DNA from 2 places in the Thioalkalivibrio sp. ALMg13-2 genome. Region 2 is predicted to be linked to the other one. Evidence: predicted binding sites of a transcription regulator. Region 2 holds the regulator's gene; the other holds the start of a gene.
What was found. The regulator FliA, encoded in region 2, starts transcription of late flagellar genes. The targets are predictions, from matches to a motif close to GCTAAAGTTNNNNNNNNNNCNGCCGATA.
Positions count from the first base shown of each region.

Region 1 (5,655 bases), on a different contig from region 2:
TCCGCACGGGTACTGGTGGACGGGCAGCCGATCGGCTGGGTCGGGCGCCTGCACCCGGCGCTGTGCGAGCGCTTCGACGTGGAGCCGGTCTACCTGTTCGATCTGGACGCGACCGCCGTGGTGCACGCCCCGGTGGCGCAGTTCTCGCCGTTGTCGCCGTACCCGTCCATCCGTCGGGATCTGGCGCTGGTGGTGGCCGAGTCGGTGGCGGCGGGCGATGTGCTGGCGGCTATCGACGAGCTTGGCCTGGAGATCCTTCAGGATGTTCGCCTGTTCGATGTGTACCAGGGCAAAGGCTTGAATCCGGACGAAAAAAGCCTGGCTTTGGGCTTGATTTTACGGGCTTTTGATCGCACCCTAGGCGAACAGGACGTGGCTGGCGTCACCGACGCGGTGGTGCAGCATCTCCAGGCCCGGTTCAACGCAACCTTGAGACAATAGCCGATGGCAGCTGTAACCAAGGCGGATCTCGCCGCCGCGCTAAACGAGGAACTGGGTCTCAACAAGCGCGAGGCCAAGGAATTCGTCGAGATGTTCTTCGAGGAGATGCGGCAGTCGCTGGAGACCGGCGAGGGCGTGAAGCTTTCCGGGTTCGGGAATTTCATCCTGCGCGACAAGAACCAGCGGCCAGGGCGTAATCCCAAGACGGGCGAAGAGATTCCGGTCTCCGCGCGTCGTGTGGTGACCTTCCGGCCCGGACAGAAACTGCGCGAGCGGGTAGAGAGCTATGCTGGAGGCGAGTAACCACCAGGAACTGCCCGCCATCCCGGGCAAGCGCTACTTCACCATCGGCGAAGTCGCGGAGTTGTGCCAGGTCAAGCCGCATGTGCTGCGGTACTGGGAGCAGGAATTCCCGATGCTGGAGCCGGTCAAGCGGCGCGGCAACCGTCGCTACTACCAGCGTCAGGACGTGATCCTGATCCGTCAGATTCGCGCATTGCTGTACGAAGAGGGCTACACCATCAATGGTGCCCGTCAGAAGCTCTCGGGCGACGAAGCCAAGGGTGATCGCCAGCAGGCCCAGCAGATTATCCAGGACACCATCTCCGAGCTCGAGTCGGTTCTGCGCGTTCTGCGCGCCTGAGGCTCCGACCCTAGGGGGGGCGCCCGGACGTTGTGTTGATGCGATTCGCTACGCTCGTCGCATCCTACGGTGTCCGTCTGAACCCAACTCCAATTCGAAATTTCCGCTCTGTAGGATGCGACGAGCGCAGCGAGTCGCATCAATGGGCCATTCTCGGTGTACGTGACACGAATGGTCCGCACGGATCTCGCTGCAATGGGGTGGCCGACGCTTTCGTGAAGGCGGGGAATCGGATATAGTTCGCGGCTTCGGGGCGTGGCGCAGTCTGGTAGCGCATCTGCATGGGGTGCAGAGGGTCGCAGGTTCAAATCCTGCCGTCCCGACCAAACAGGAACGATCGAAAAAGGCCGCTTCAAGCGGCCTTTTTTGTGTTCGGAGTTGCAGGTGGCGGCGTCGCCTGGGCTCAGGCTCAATCCATCGAGCGGCGGCGCGCCTCGCGCTGGTAATGGAGCAGGGCGATGTTGGTCTGGCGTTCCATCCACTGGGTCATTCCGACGATCTCGAAGCCTGCAAACTCAAAGCCATCACGCGTGCTGCGGCGACGGTTGGCCAGCCGCAGGTCCCCGGAAAGGCGTTCACTGACATCGGGGAGCAAGAGGTTCTCGAAGGCCAGGTTTGCCTGGTCCTCAAGCGCATCCAGAAGGGTGGTGGACAACTCGATGCACATGCCCTGGGCAGAGAGGTCGGCTACCTCGCCGATCACGGGATCCTTCCAGGCCTTCGCATGGAGTTCGATCTGAGGCCGCTGGGCCATCGGGATGTGCACGCGGAACGTTTCGCGGCGTTGCAGGTAGTACAGAGTTTCCGGATAGGTGCACACGTAGAGCGCGCCTTTTTGCTCCTGCTCGATGCGTGTTACATGCGTGCCGAATCGCACTGCAACCCCGCGCAGCGCGGCGAATACGCGCAAGTCCATGCCGGCCTGAACCTGCTGGTGCGCCCGAGGCGGGGTCAGCTCGTCGAGAAAGAGTTCCTTGGCGGCTGGGTCCAGACGGACCAGGGCCGAGGTGTACAGGGGGCCGTCGGTATCCACGCGAACGCTCACGACGGTGAGCTTGTGGTCGAGGTCCTTGAGGATGCCGGCAATCCGGTCCGGCTTATCGACGGTATAGTCCGTGTCGTCCATGCGTCCGAAGTGTTAGGAAGGTGTGAGGACGCAAGGTACTGGTGGATGCCGCGAAAAGCCAGCCTCCACCAGGACCGGCCTCTCAGGCCTGGGTGATCTGGCGTCCGCCGCGGTTTCCGGGCCGGGCGCGGCCATACGGGTCGTAGGTGGCCGCGGGGCCGGTTTCCTCGCCGCGGAGGATCTGCATGGAGAGTTCCACGCGCTGGCGGTCACGGTCGATCAGGCGCGCATTGCCTTGATTCAGAGTGTCGCAGCGTTCGATGGACTGGCGCAGGGCTTGCCACAGGTCGTTCAGTACGACGCCATCCTCCATCTTCGAGAACAGGCGCGCGACGCCCTCGGGACTGAAGGCCTCGCCGGCGGCCTCGATCAGGCCTTGCTGGTTTTGGGTCTCGGTTTCCAGTTCATGCAGCAGGGTCTGCTTGCCGGTCACCACGTCCTGCAGCGTATCGGGTTGGCGCGCTTCGACCGCGCGCGTCTCCTTTAACAGACTCTCTTCCAGCTGATGAGCCAGCCGGATTGAGGTCTCGAGCGAGCGTTGCAGTTTATGGTGCGCGTCGGCATTCATGGGCGATAGACCGGGTTAGCGCAGCAGGCTTTCGAGGTCGATCATGCGATCGGCCAGCTGCTGGTTGTCCACTGGATAGTTGCCGCTGGAGATCGCCTCGCGCAGTTCGGCAACGCGGGCGGCGTCGAAGGGGGCGGTGTCGCCCGCGCCGGCCGCGGCATTCATTGCCTGGGCGGCCCCGGTGAGCGTGACCGAATCATTGTTTGCCGTCGATGCGTTACCGGAGGCCGGGGCTCGGCTTGCCGTGTTGCCGGACTCGTCGCGACCCTTTACCCCGGGGTTCTGGCTGTCGGGGCGCAGGCTGTTCGTATTGAGGCCCTTGATATCCATGATGCCTTCCTGTCGTTGTAACTGTGCTGCAATTGTTTACGGCCAGCGTTGCTGAAACTGTAGGCCTCGGGGGCGGAAAAGTGTAACGGGCTTCACAGTCCGCCTCGAAGATCGTTGGCGTGCCTGGTGGGGCGAGGCCTCAAAGCGCTACCCGGATGTGGCCGGAGGCCTGGATTTCGCCTTCGACGACGCGCCCGGAGGATGCGTTCTTGACGCGGATTCGTTCGCCCAGCGTCCCGTTCTCCAGCGCTTCGCCCTGCATGCGGATGGCGATCGAGCCGTTCTCTGCCAGGATGGTAACCCGCTGGCCGCGACTGATGATCTCGCGCGGGCTCACGTGCTGGGTTCCGATGATCTGACCCGGGCGGATGCTGCGCCGGGTCTGTTGGCCGATCAGGGCATTCTTTTCTTCATGATAACTGCCGGCATGGCGCGAGGTCTCGATTCGCTGGAAACGCAGGTCGCCCGCCGAGAGGGTGTGCTGGCGCGGCAGGGTACGGTTCGCAACCAGCACTTCGGCGTACCGTTCGACCGTCGCCGGCACGTATAACTGCCAGGTCACCGGGCCGGCACACTGGATATGGACAGCGGTGTTGCCGTCACGCCGCCCGCCGGGTGGGAAACGCGCTTCCAGGCCGTCCGTACAGGGGACGAGGCGCAGACGCTTGTCGAGCTGGCCAATCTCGATGGAAACATCCTTCTCGGTATCGGTAACGCCCAGTTCCTGAATCAGGAACTGCTCGGCGGCGTGGCGGATGTCGTCAACCGGGTGGACTTCGGCCCGGACGCTGGTAGACAGCAGTACCAGGGTGAACAAGAGGGCGACTCCGGCAAGGAGACGCGGAATGGCTCGCACGTTTTCGCTCGAGTCGGTCACGCTCGCTGGCGAGGCACCGGAGGGCCCGCCTTTTCCTGGAACGAATGAGGCCCCAACGCGAACGAGCGAACGGATCAGCGTCTTCCTGGCAGCGGAAGAAAATTCTGAAATGGGTCGGCGCTGGTTCATGTTGCGGTCCTGTTTGGTCCTGTCCTGCGCAGCCAGTTCGGTGCGGGCGTCGGACTGTGCGCGAATGGCTCGGGTTTGGCGGATCTTGCGTCGATGTCGAGCGAGTCGCGTGCGGTTTCAGTACGCAAAAACATGCAGATGTCGTGCCAATGAATGGGCATCCCGCGCCGCGCGCGCATTCAAGGCCCGTCGCGGGCGGCCGTTATGGCCATGAGGCGGCGTCAGAAGGCGCATGCACGCAAATGCAAATGACAGGCCGGGGTTGCGCGGTGCACACTTGGCCTTTGAGGCCTGTCCGGTGCTAAGAGCAATCGGGGCAAGGAGAGCGGCACGATGAGTCAATTCATTGACGATGTGAATCAGCGAACCCAGTTGGTGGGGCAGAACCGCATGGAGCTGCTGCTGTTCCATCTGGGCGGGTCGCAGACCTTCGGGATCAATGTCTTCAAGGTCCGCGAGGTGATTCCGTCGCCGCCGCTGCGTCAGATTCCCGGCTCCATGAGCGTGGTACGCGGAGTGGCGACGTTGCGTGGCGGTACCGTGCCGATCATTGACCTGGCGCGAGCGATGGGCCTGCGTGGCGCCGTCGGGGCGGTCGACAACGGGGAGCAGAAGGTGGTGGTCACCGAGTTCAATCGTTCGGTGCAGGGCTTCTGGGTGTCGGCCGTGGACCGTATCGTCAACGTGAACTGGCAGGACGTGAAGTCGCCCCCGCGCGGAACCGGGCGCGAATCCTTCCTGGTGGCCGTCACGGAGATCGACAACAAGCTGGTCGAGATTATCGATGTCGAACGGGTGCTCTCCATCGTGAACCCGCTGCCCAGCGAGATATCGCCATACATCCGCGAGAACGCCCGCGAGGCCAGCGGGCGCAAGGTTGTGATCGTCGATGACTCGGTGGTGGCGCGCAAGCAGATCGAGGGGGCGATCAAGGGACTCGGTTTCGAATACGATGTCTTCAAGGATGGCCAGGAAGCACTGGACTTCCTTGAGCAGAAGGCCGCGGAAGGGCCGGTAGGCGACCAGGTCGAACTGGTGATCTCGGATATCGAGATGCCACGCATGGATGGCTACACCCTGACCGCGCGCATCCGGGACAATCCCGCGCTGCAGAATTTGCGGGTGCTGCTGCACTCCTCACTGAGTGGGGAATTCAACACGGATATGGTCAAGCGCGCCGGGGCCGATGCCTTTTTGTCCAAGTTCAATCCCGACGAGCTGGCGAATGCGGTGCTGGACCAGACCGGGCGCCCGGATCAACAGGCCGAATGACCGGTCGGGCGGAACCGCGTTGCCGCTCGGCAAGCCCGGAGCGGCGACGGGTGGCCGCCACTCGGGCTGTATGGTGCCATGCGCGCGACGCCGTATACTCGATCCGATCTTCGGGATCACCCCGGTTTTCCGGCCAAGAGGCCCCGGTCAAGGATTCGTCATCAGGATGCCTAATCACGATGGACAGCGCTCAGGGATGACTCGGTGATCGATTCCCGCGACTACGAGGAGTTCTCCCGCTTTCTGCAGGACTGCTGCGGTCTGGTGCT
Region 1 is NZ_KB906115.1:13,618-19,272, reverse strand. Features, by position in the region: gene pheT (phenylalanine--tRNA ligase subunit beta) at 1-441, shown strand, start outside; gene F618_RS0110565 (integration host factor subunit alpha) at 445-744, shown strand; gene F618_RS0110560 (MerR family transcriptional regulator) at 728-1,084, shown strand; tRNA gene F618_RS0110555 (tRNA-Pro) at 1,334-1,410, shown strand; gene F618_RS0110550 (flagellar brake protein) at 1,494-2,210, opposite strand; gene F618_RS0110545 (flagella synthesis protein FlgN) at 2,293-2,778, opposite strand; gene flgM (flagellar biosynthesis anti-sigma factor FlgM) at 2,794-3,108, opposite strand; gene flgA (flagellar basal body P-ring formation chaperone FlgA) at 3,248-3,925, opposite strand; gene F618_RS0110530 (chemotaxis protein CheV) at 4,448-5,386, shown strand; gene F618_RS0110525 (protein-glutamate O-methyltransferase CheR) at 5,591-5,655, shown strand, end outside.
Region 1: a site for FliA is predicted at 3,145-3,172, ahead of flgM (flagellar biosynthesis anti-sigma factor FlgM). Genes of this name have one in related genera too.

Region 2 (5,655 bases):
AGCATGGTGTCCATCAGATGGCTGTCGGCACGGCGTTCGCCGTTGCGCAGCAAATTGAAAACATCCTCGGCGTGGTGACACACCGTCACCAGCGCATCCAGGCTCAAAAACCCGGCGCCACCCTTGATGGTATGGAAGCTTCGAAATACCGCATTCAACAGATCCCGGTCGTCCGGGTTCTGCTCCAGGTCGATGAGTTGCTCGTTGAGCCCCTCCAGCAGTTCCCCGGCCTCGATCAGGAAGTCCTGAAGGATTTCGTCATTGGGGTCGATGGCCATTCAGTCTCTCCGGTCCCGTGGCGCCAGTCGTATGAGGTGCACTGCTAGAAGCCCAGGCTTGATAGCAGATCGTCCACCTCGTCCTGTCCTTGAACGACATCCGCGCTGGAATCTTGAGTCTTGGGCACACTGGGACCGCGCCCCTTGCGGTCCGCCTCGCGGTCTTCTTCGCCACGATCCAGGGACGCCTCGGCCGCTTCCACCTGCTCCATGCGCCCGCTAGAGAGCCGGATCAGGGTGACGAGGTTCTCTTCGAGATCGGTCACCAACTGGATCACCCGGCGAATCACCTGGCCGGTAATGTCCTGATAACTTTGTGCCATCAGCACCTCGGAGAGCAGACGCCGCAACTCCTCGGCGTCCTCCCCCGCCTGCCCGAAGAAGCTATCCAGCTCACGCGCGAAATCGCGGAATTCGTCCACCGAGAGCTGCCGGTTGCGAAAGCGCGTCCATTTGGCGGTCAAGTCGGCCGCCTGCTGGCTGAACGACTCGGCGATCGGCAGGCTCGACTCAATGGCGCCCATCGTGGCGTGCGCGGCCTGCTCCGTCATGGTGACCACGTAGTTCAGGCGTTCCTTCGCATCCGGGATCTCCGCCTGGGTCAGCTCTACCAGACGCGAGTCGCCACGGAAACTCTGCAAGGCCTCGTGGAGGTCGCGCGTCAGCTTGCCCAGTTCATCGAAGAGCTCGCGGTCGTAAGGGCGCGCAAGATCCTGCACCAGCGCGCGCGCCGCCACGTCGTCGCCCGCCTCGAGCGTCTGCACCAGTTGCCGGGCCAGCTCGAGCTGGCCGTCGCGTGGGGGGTGTTCCTGTTCAGTCATGAGGAGCCTCTTGCTGGTACGGCGCTGAAGGAGCCGGAGTCCGTCCACCCGCGCAAGCGAGATGGACGGACTCCGTATTCACCACCGGGCGATCCTTAGCCCTGTGCTTCAATACGTTCGAAGATCTTGTCGATCTTTTCCTTCAGCGTTTCGGCGGTAAACGGCTTGACCACATAACCGTTCACACCCGCCTCCGCAGCCTCCACGATCTGGTCGCGCTTGGCCTCGGCCGTCACCATCAGCACCGGCATCGACTTCAGGTTGGCGTCCGCCCGGACGGCCTTCAGCAGGTCGATGCCCGGCATGTTGGGCATGTTCCAGTCGGTAATCAGGAAGTCGAAATCACCATTTTGCAGCATCGGCAGCGCGGTGCTGCCGTCGTCGGCTTCCTGCGTATTATTGAAGCCAAGATCGCGCAAGAGGTTCTTGATAATGCGCCGCATCGTGGAAAAGTCGTCCACGATGAGAATTTTCATTCCCTTGTCCACACGTCACTCCGGGATTCGTAAGGTGAGTTTTAGAATAACTGCAAAGCCGAGCCGTCTTCGAGCCACGACCCCATGCGCGCACGCAGCCGAATGACCGCCTGGCTGCGAATCTGGCTCACGCGTGACTCGGTCACGCCCAGAACAGCTCCGATCTCGCGCAGATTCAGTTCTTCGGTGTAATACAGCGACAGCACCAGGCGTTCGCGTTCAGGCAGGTCCCCCAGGGCCTCGGCCAACTCCTCGCGAAACTCGCCAGCCTCAAGGCTACGCGACGGAGAGACTTCCTGCCCCTCAATCACGCGATCGGCCCCGTCATCCCCGCCGCCGAGATCGTCCAGTGCAAACAGATGGGCTCCGGCGTGGTCCTTGAGCATGTCGTAATAATCATCAATGGGCACATCCAGCTCGGCCGCCACCTCGCTCCCACGCGCCGCACGCCCCTCGCGGGCCTCGACGCTCTGAATCGCGGCGGCAATGCGCCGGCTGTTGCGATGCACCGAGCGCGGCGTCCAGTCGCTGCGACGCAGCTCGTCGATCATCGCACCGCGGATGCGGATTCCGGCGTAGGTGGCAAAGGTCGCCCCCTGCCCACCCTCGAACTGCCGCGCCGCCTCCAGCAGACCGATCATGCCGGCCTGGATCAGGTCATCGACCTGGACCGAGGCCGGCAGGCGGGCCATCAGGTGGTGCGCAATGCGGTGCACCAGTTCGACGTGATCGGCAATCAACTTCTCGTGTCCACCGGTCGCGGTGGACGTCGCCTGGTAGCCGGAAAGTCGATTACGCGTCGTCATCATGCGCTCTGCAGCATTCGTTCCACGAAGAACCCGACGCCCCCGTGGTCACCCCCACCTACTGGCCAGCGGTCCACCGTCCGCGCCAGTTCGGCAAACGCCTTGCCGGCCGGACTGCCGGGATACTGCTGAACCACCGGCGCCCTTTTCTGCACGGACTTGCGCAGATGCTCGTCCATGGGGATATAGCCGGCCAGGTCCAGAACCACCTCCGGCAGGTAATTGCCACAGACGGTATTGAGTTTCTGCATCAGCCGCTCCGCACCCTCGCGGCCACTGACCATGTTGGTGACCATGCGGAAACGCCGCAGCCCATGATCGCGGTGCAGCACCTTGATCAGGGCATAGGCATCGGTAATCGAAGCCGGCTCGTCGCAGACCACTACCAGGGTCTCCTGTACCGCCCGGCAGAACGAAGTCACCGACTCCTGCAGGCCCGCAGCGGTATCCACGATCAGGACATCCAGCGGTTTGCGGTAGGCACTGAAGGCATGGATCAGGCCCGCGTGCTCGGCCGGCGTGAGGTTCGCCATCGCCGCGATACCCGAGGCCGACGGGACCACCTTCACCCCGTCCGGCCCCTGGACCAGGACATCGTCCAGGCTGTCCACCGTGCCGGTCACCAGGTCATGCAGGGTGCGCTCCGGGCGCATCCCGAGCAACAGGTCCACGTTGGCCAGGCCCAGATCCGCATCGAACAGCATCACCTCGCGGCCCAACCGGGCCAGGCCGACCGCCAGATTGACCGAGACGTTGGTCTTGCCCACCCCGCCCTTGCCCGAGGCGACCGCAATGACCTTTAACGGCTTGTTAGTGCGTGGCATAGCGCCCCTTTCCAACCGGCTGAATCAGTTCCAGTGTTGCCGGCTCGGCCCCTTGCGCCGGGCGCAGAGGCGAGCGCGAGCGTCGCGGCGGTTCCATTTCCGCAAGCCGCTCGGCGGCCCAGGTCTCGCGTGCATTGCCAGCCGCCCGCGCGCCCTCCGCGTCGTCGTCCAGCGCCATGCGGGTCAGATACCCCGTATCGACCCGGTGAAAATCCTCGGCGATGCGCTGGCCATCGCTCACGAACCCAAGTCCCAGGTGCTGATCCAGCAGTACCGACAGGACCTCGCCCAGCTGTTCCGCCTCGTCCAGCTTGGTCAGCACCAACGCCGAAGGATCCGCCTTGCGAAATGCCTCCAGTACCCGCCGCAACGTACTGCCCTGAGTCGTGGCCGACACGACCAACCAGCTCTCGGCGCGGATATCCGGCGGCAGATGCGCGAACAGCGACTCCTCTTCCACCGCGCGCGGCGCCTGCCCGGCGGTATCCACCAGGATCAGGTGGCCATCGTCCACGCGCCGCGCCAACTCGCGCAGTTCGCGCGCATTCTGCAGCACGCGCACCGAGATCCCCGCCATCTGAGCGAAGGCTTGCAACTGCCGTGTTGCACCGATGCGCTGGCTATCCAGGGTCACCAGCGTAACCGAATCCGGTCCCATCCGACGGATCTGGCGCAGCGCGATCCGCGCCAGCGTGGTGGTCTTTCCGACCCCGGTCGGCCCCACCATCGCCAGCAACCCACCCTCGTCCAGGATCGACGGGCGATGCGTGGCAATCGCGCCCGAAAGCCGCGCGCGGAGACGTTCCCAAGCCTGCTCGGGGGAGCTGTCATCGAGGATGCTGCCCGCCAGACTGCGGGCCAGCGATTCACTGAAGCCCCGGTCGATCAGGCGTGCCTTGCATTCCGCAGCCAGCGGATGGCGGGCCGCCCAGCGGGCCTGGTCGCTCTCCGCATACTGACGCGTCATCAGGCTGCGCAGGTCGCGCAACTCCTGGCGCATCGCCGTGAGCTCGGGGTCGGCCGGCCAGGAAGGCGCCACCGAATTCGGCGCGCGGTCGGCGGTACGTGCCTCGCGGGCCGGATTTGCAGCCTCCTGCTCGCGAACTGGCTCCGAGGACTCGCCATCCTCCAGGGCGGCGACCACCTCCAGCCAGCCATCCACCCGGCGACTGGAGAGGATCACGGCATCCTCTCCCTGTTGTTCGCGCACCTGACGCATGGCGTCGCGCATGTCCCGGGCCCGATATCGTCTGACATTCATGCTTTGATCTCCTGCGCCGCTCACGCGGCGGAACCCCTATGTCTCATGCGGACTGCTTTTGCGTTTCTTCCTGACCGACCGTGGCCACTACCCGAATCCGCCGGTTGTCGGGGATCTCGGTAAACGCCAGGACGGTCAGGCTGCGAACCGCGCCGCGCAACCAGCCGGCAATCCAGGAACGGATCTCCGGTGCCACCACCAGGATCGCCGGTTGACCGGCTGTCTCCTGGCGGCGCGCCGCGTCAGCAACCGAACGCTGCAGCCGTTCCGCCAGCCCGGGCTCCAGTCCAACCGTGCCGCCCGAGCTGCCCTGGAGGGACTTATGCAAGAGCTGTTCCAGCGACGGGTCCAGGGCGATCAGTGGCAGCTCATCCTCCGGTCCTACAAGGTCCTGGACGATGGAGCGCGCCAGCGCGACGCGCACCGCAGCGGTCAAAGTGCCGGGATCCTGACTCTTCACCCCGTCGTCTGCCAGGGTTTCGGCGATCGTCCGCAGATCGCGGATCGAGACCTGCTCCGCCAGCAGGTTCTGCAACACCTTCAGCACGATCGACAACGACAGCGTCTTGGGCACGAGGTTCTCCACCAGCTTCGGCGAATGGCGCGCCAGCTGATCCAGCAGATGCTGTGCCTCCTCGTGTCCGATCAGGCGGTGGGCGTTCTCGCGGAACACCTGCGACAGATGCGTCGCAATCACCGTCGAACAGTCGACCACGGTATAACCGGCACCCTGGGCCTGGTCGCGATCCGAAGGATCGATCCACAGGGCATCCAGGTTGAAGGTCGGGTCCTTGGTCGGGGTACCCGGGACGGTGCCGAAGACCTCGCCCGGATTGATCGCCAGTTCGCGATCGGGAAACACCTCGGCCTCCGCCACAGTGACGCCCAGCAGGCTGATCCGATAGGCGTTCGGGCTCAGCTCCAGGTTGTCGCGGATGTGCACAGGCTGCAGCAGGAAGCCGAGTTCCTGCGACAGCTTGCGGCGCACACCCTTGATCCGCCCCATCAACTGGCCGTCCTGGGTACGGTCCACCAGCGGGATCAGGCGGTAGCCGACCTCCAGGGAGACCAGGTCCACCGGCGGGACATCTTCCCAGGTCAGGTCACGATCCTCCGAGCGTGCCCCACCCTCGTCTTCCTGCGGGATGCGTTCCACCTCCGCCTCGACCTCGCGGCCCTGGCGTTTGAG
Region 2 is NZ_KB906103.1:50,706-56,360, reverse strand. Features, by position in the region: gene F618_RS0104055 (chemotaxis protein CheA) at 1-278, opposite strand, end outside; gene F618_RS0104050 (protein phosphatase CheZ) at 323-1,099, opposite strand; gene cheY (chemotaxis response regulator CheY) at 1,195-1,575, opposite strand; gene F618_RS0104040 (RNA polymerase sigma factor FliA) at 1,617-2,384, opposite strand; gene F618_RS0104035 (MinD/ParA family protein) at 2,381-3,205, opposite strand; partial or broken gene flhF (flagellar biosynthesis protein FlhF) at 3,374-4,466, opposite strand; gene flhA (flagellar biosynthesis protein FlhA) at 4,510-5,655, opposite strand, start outside.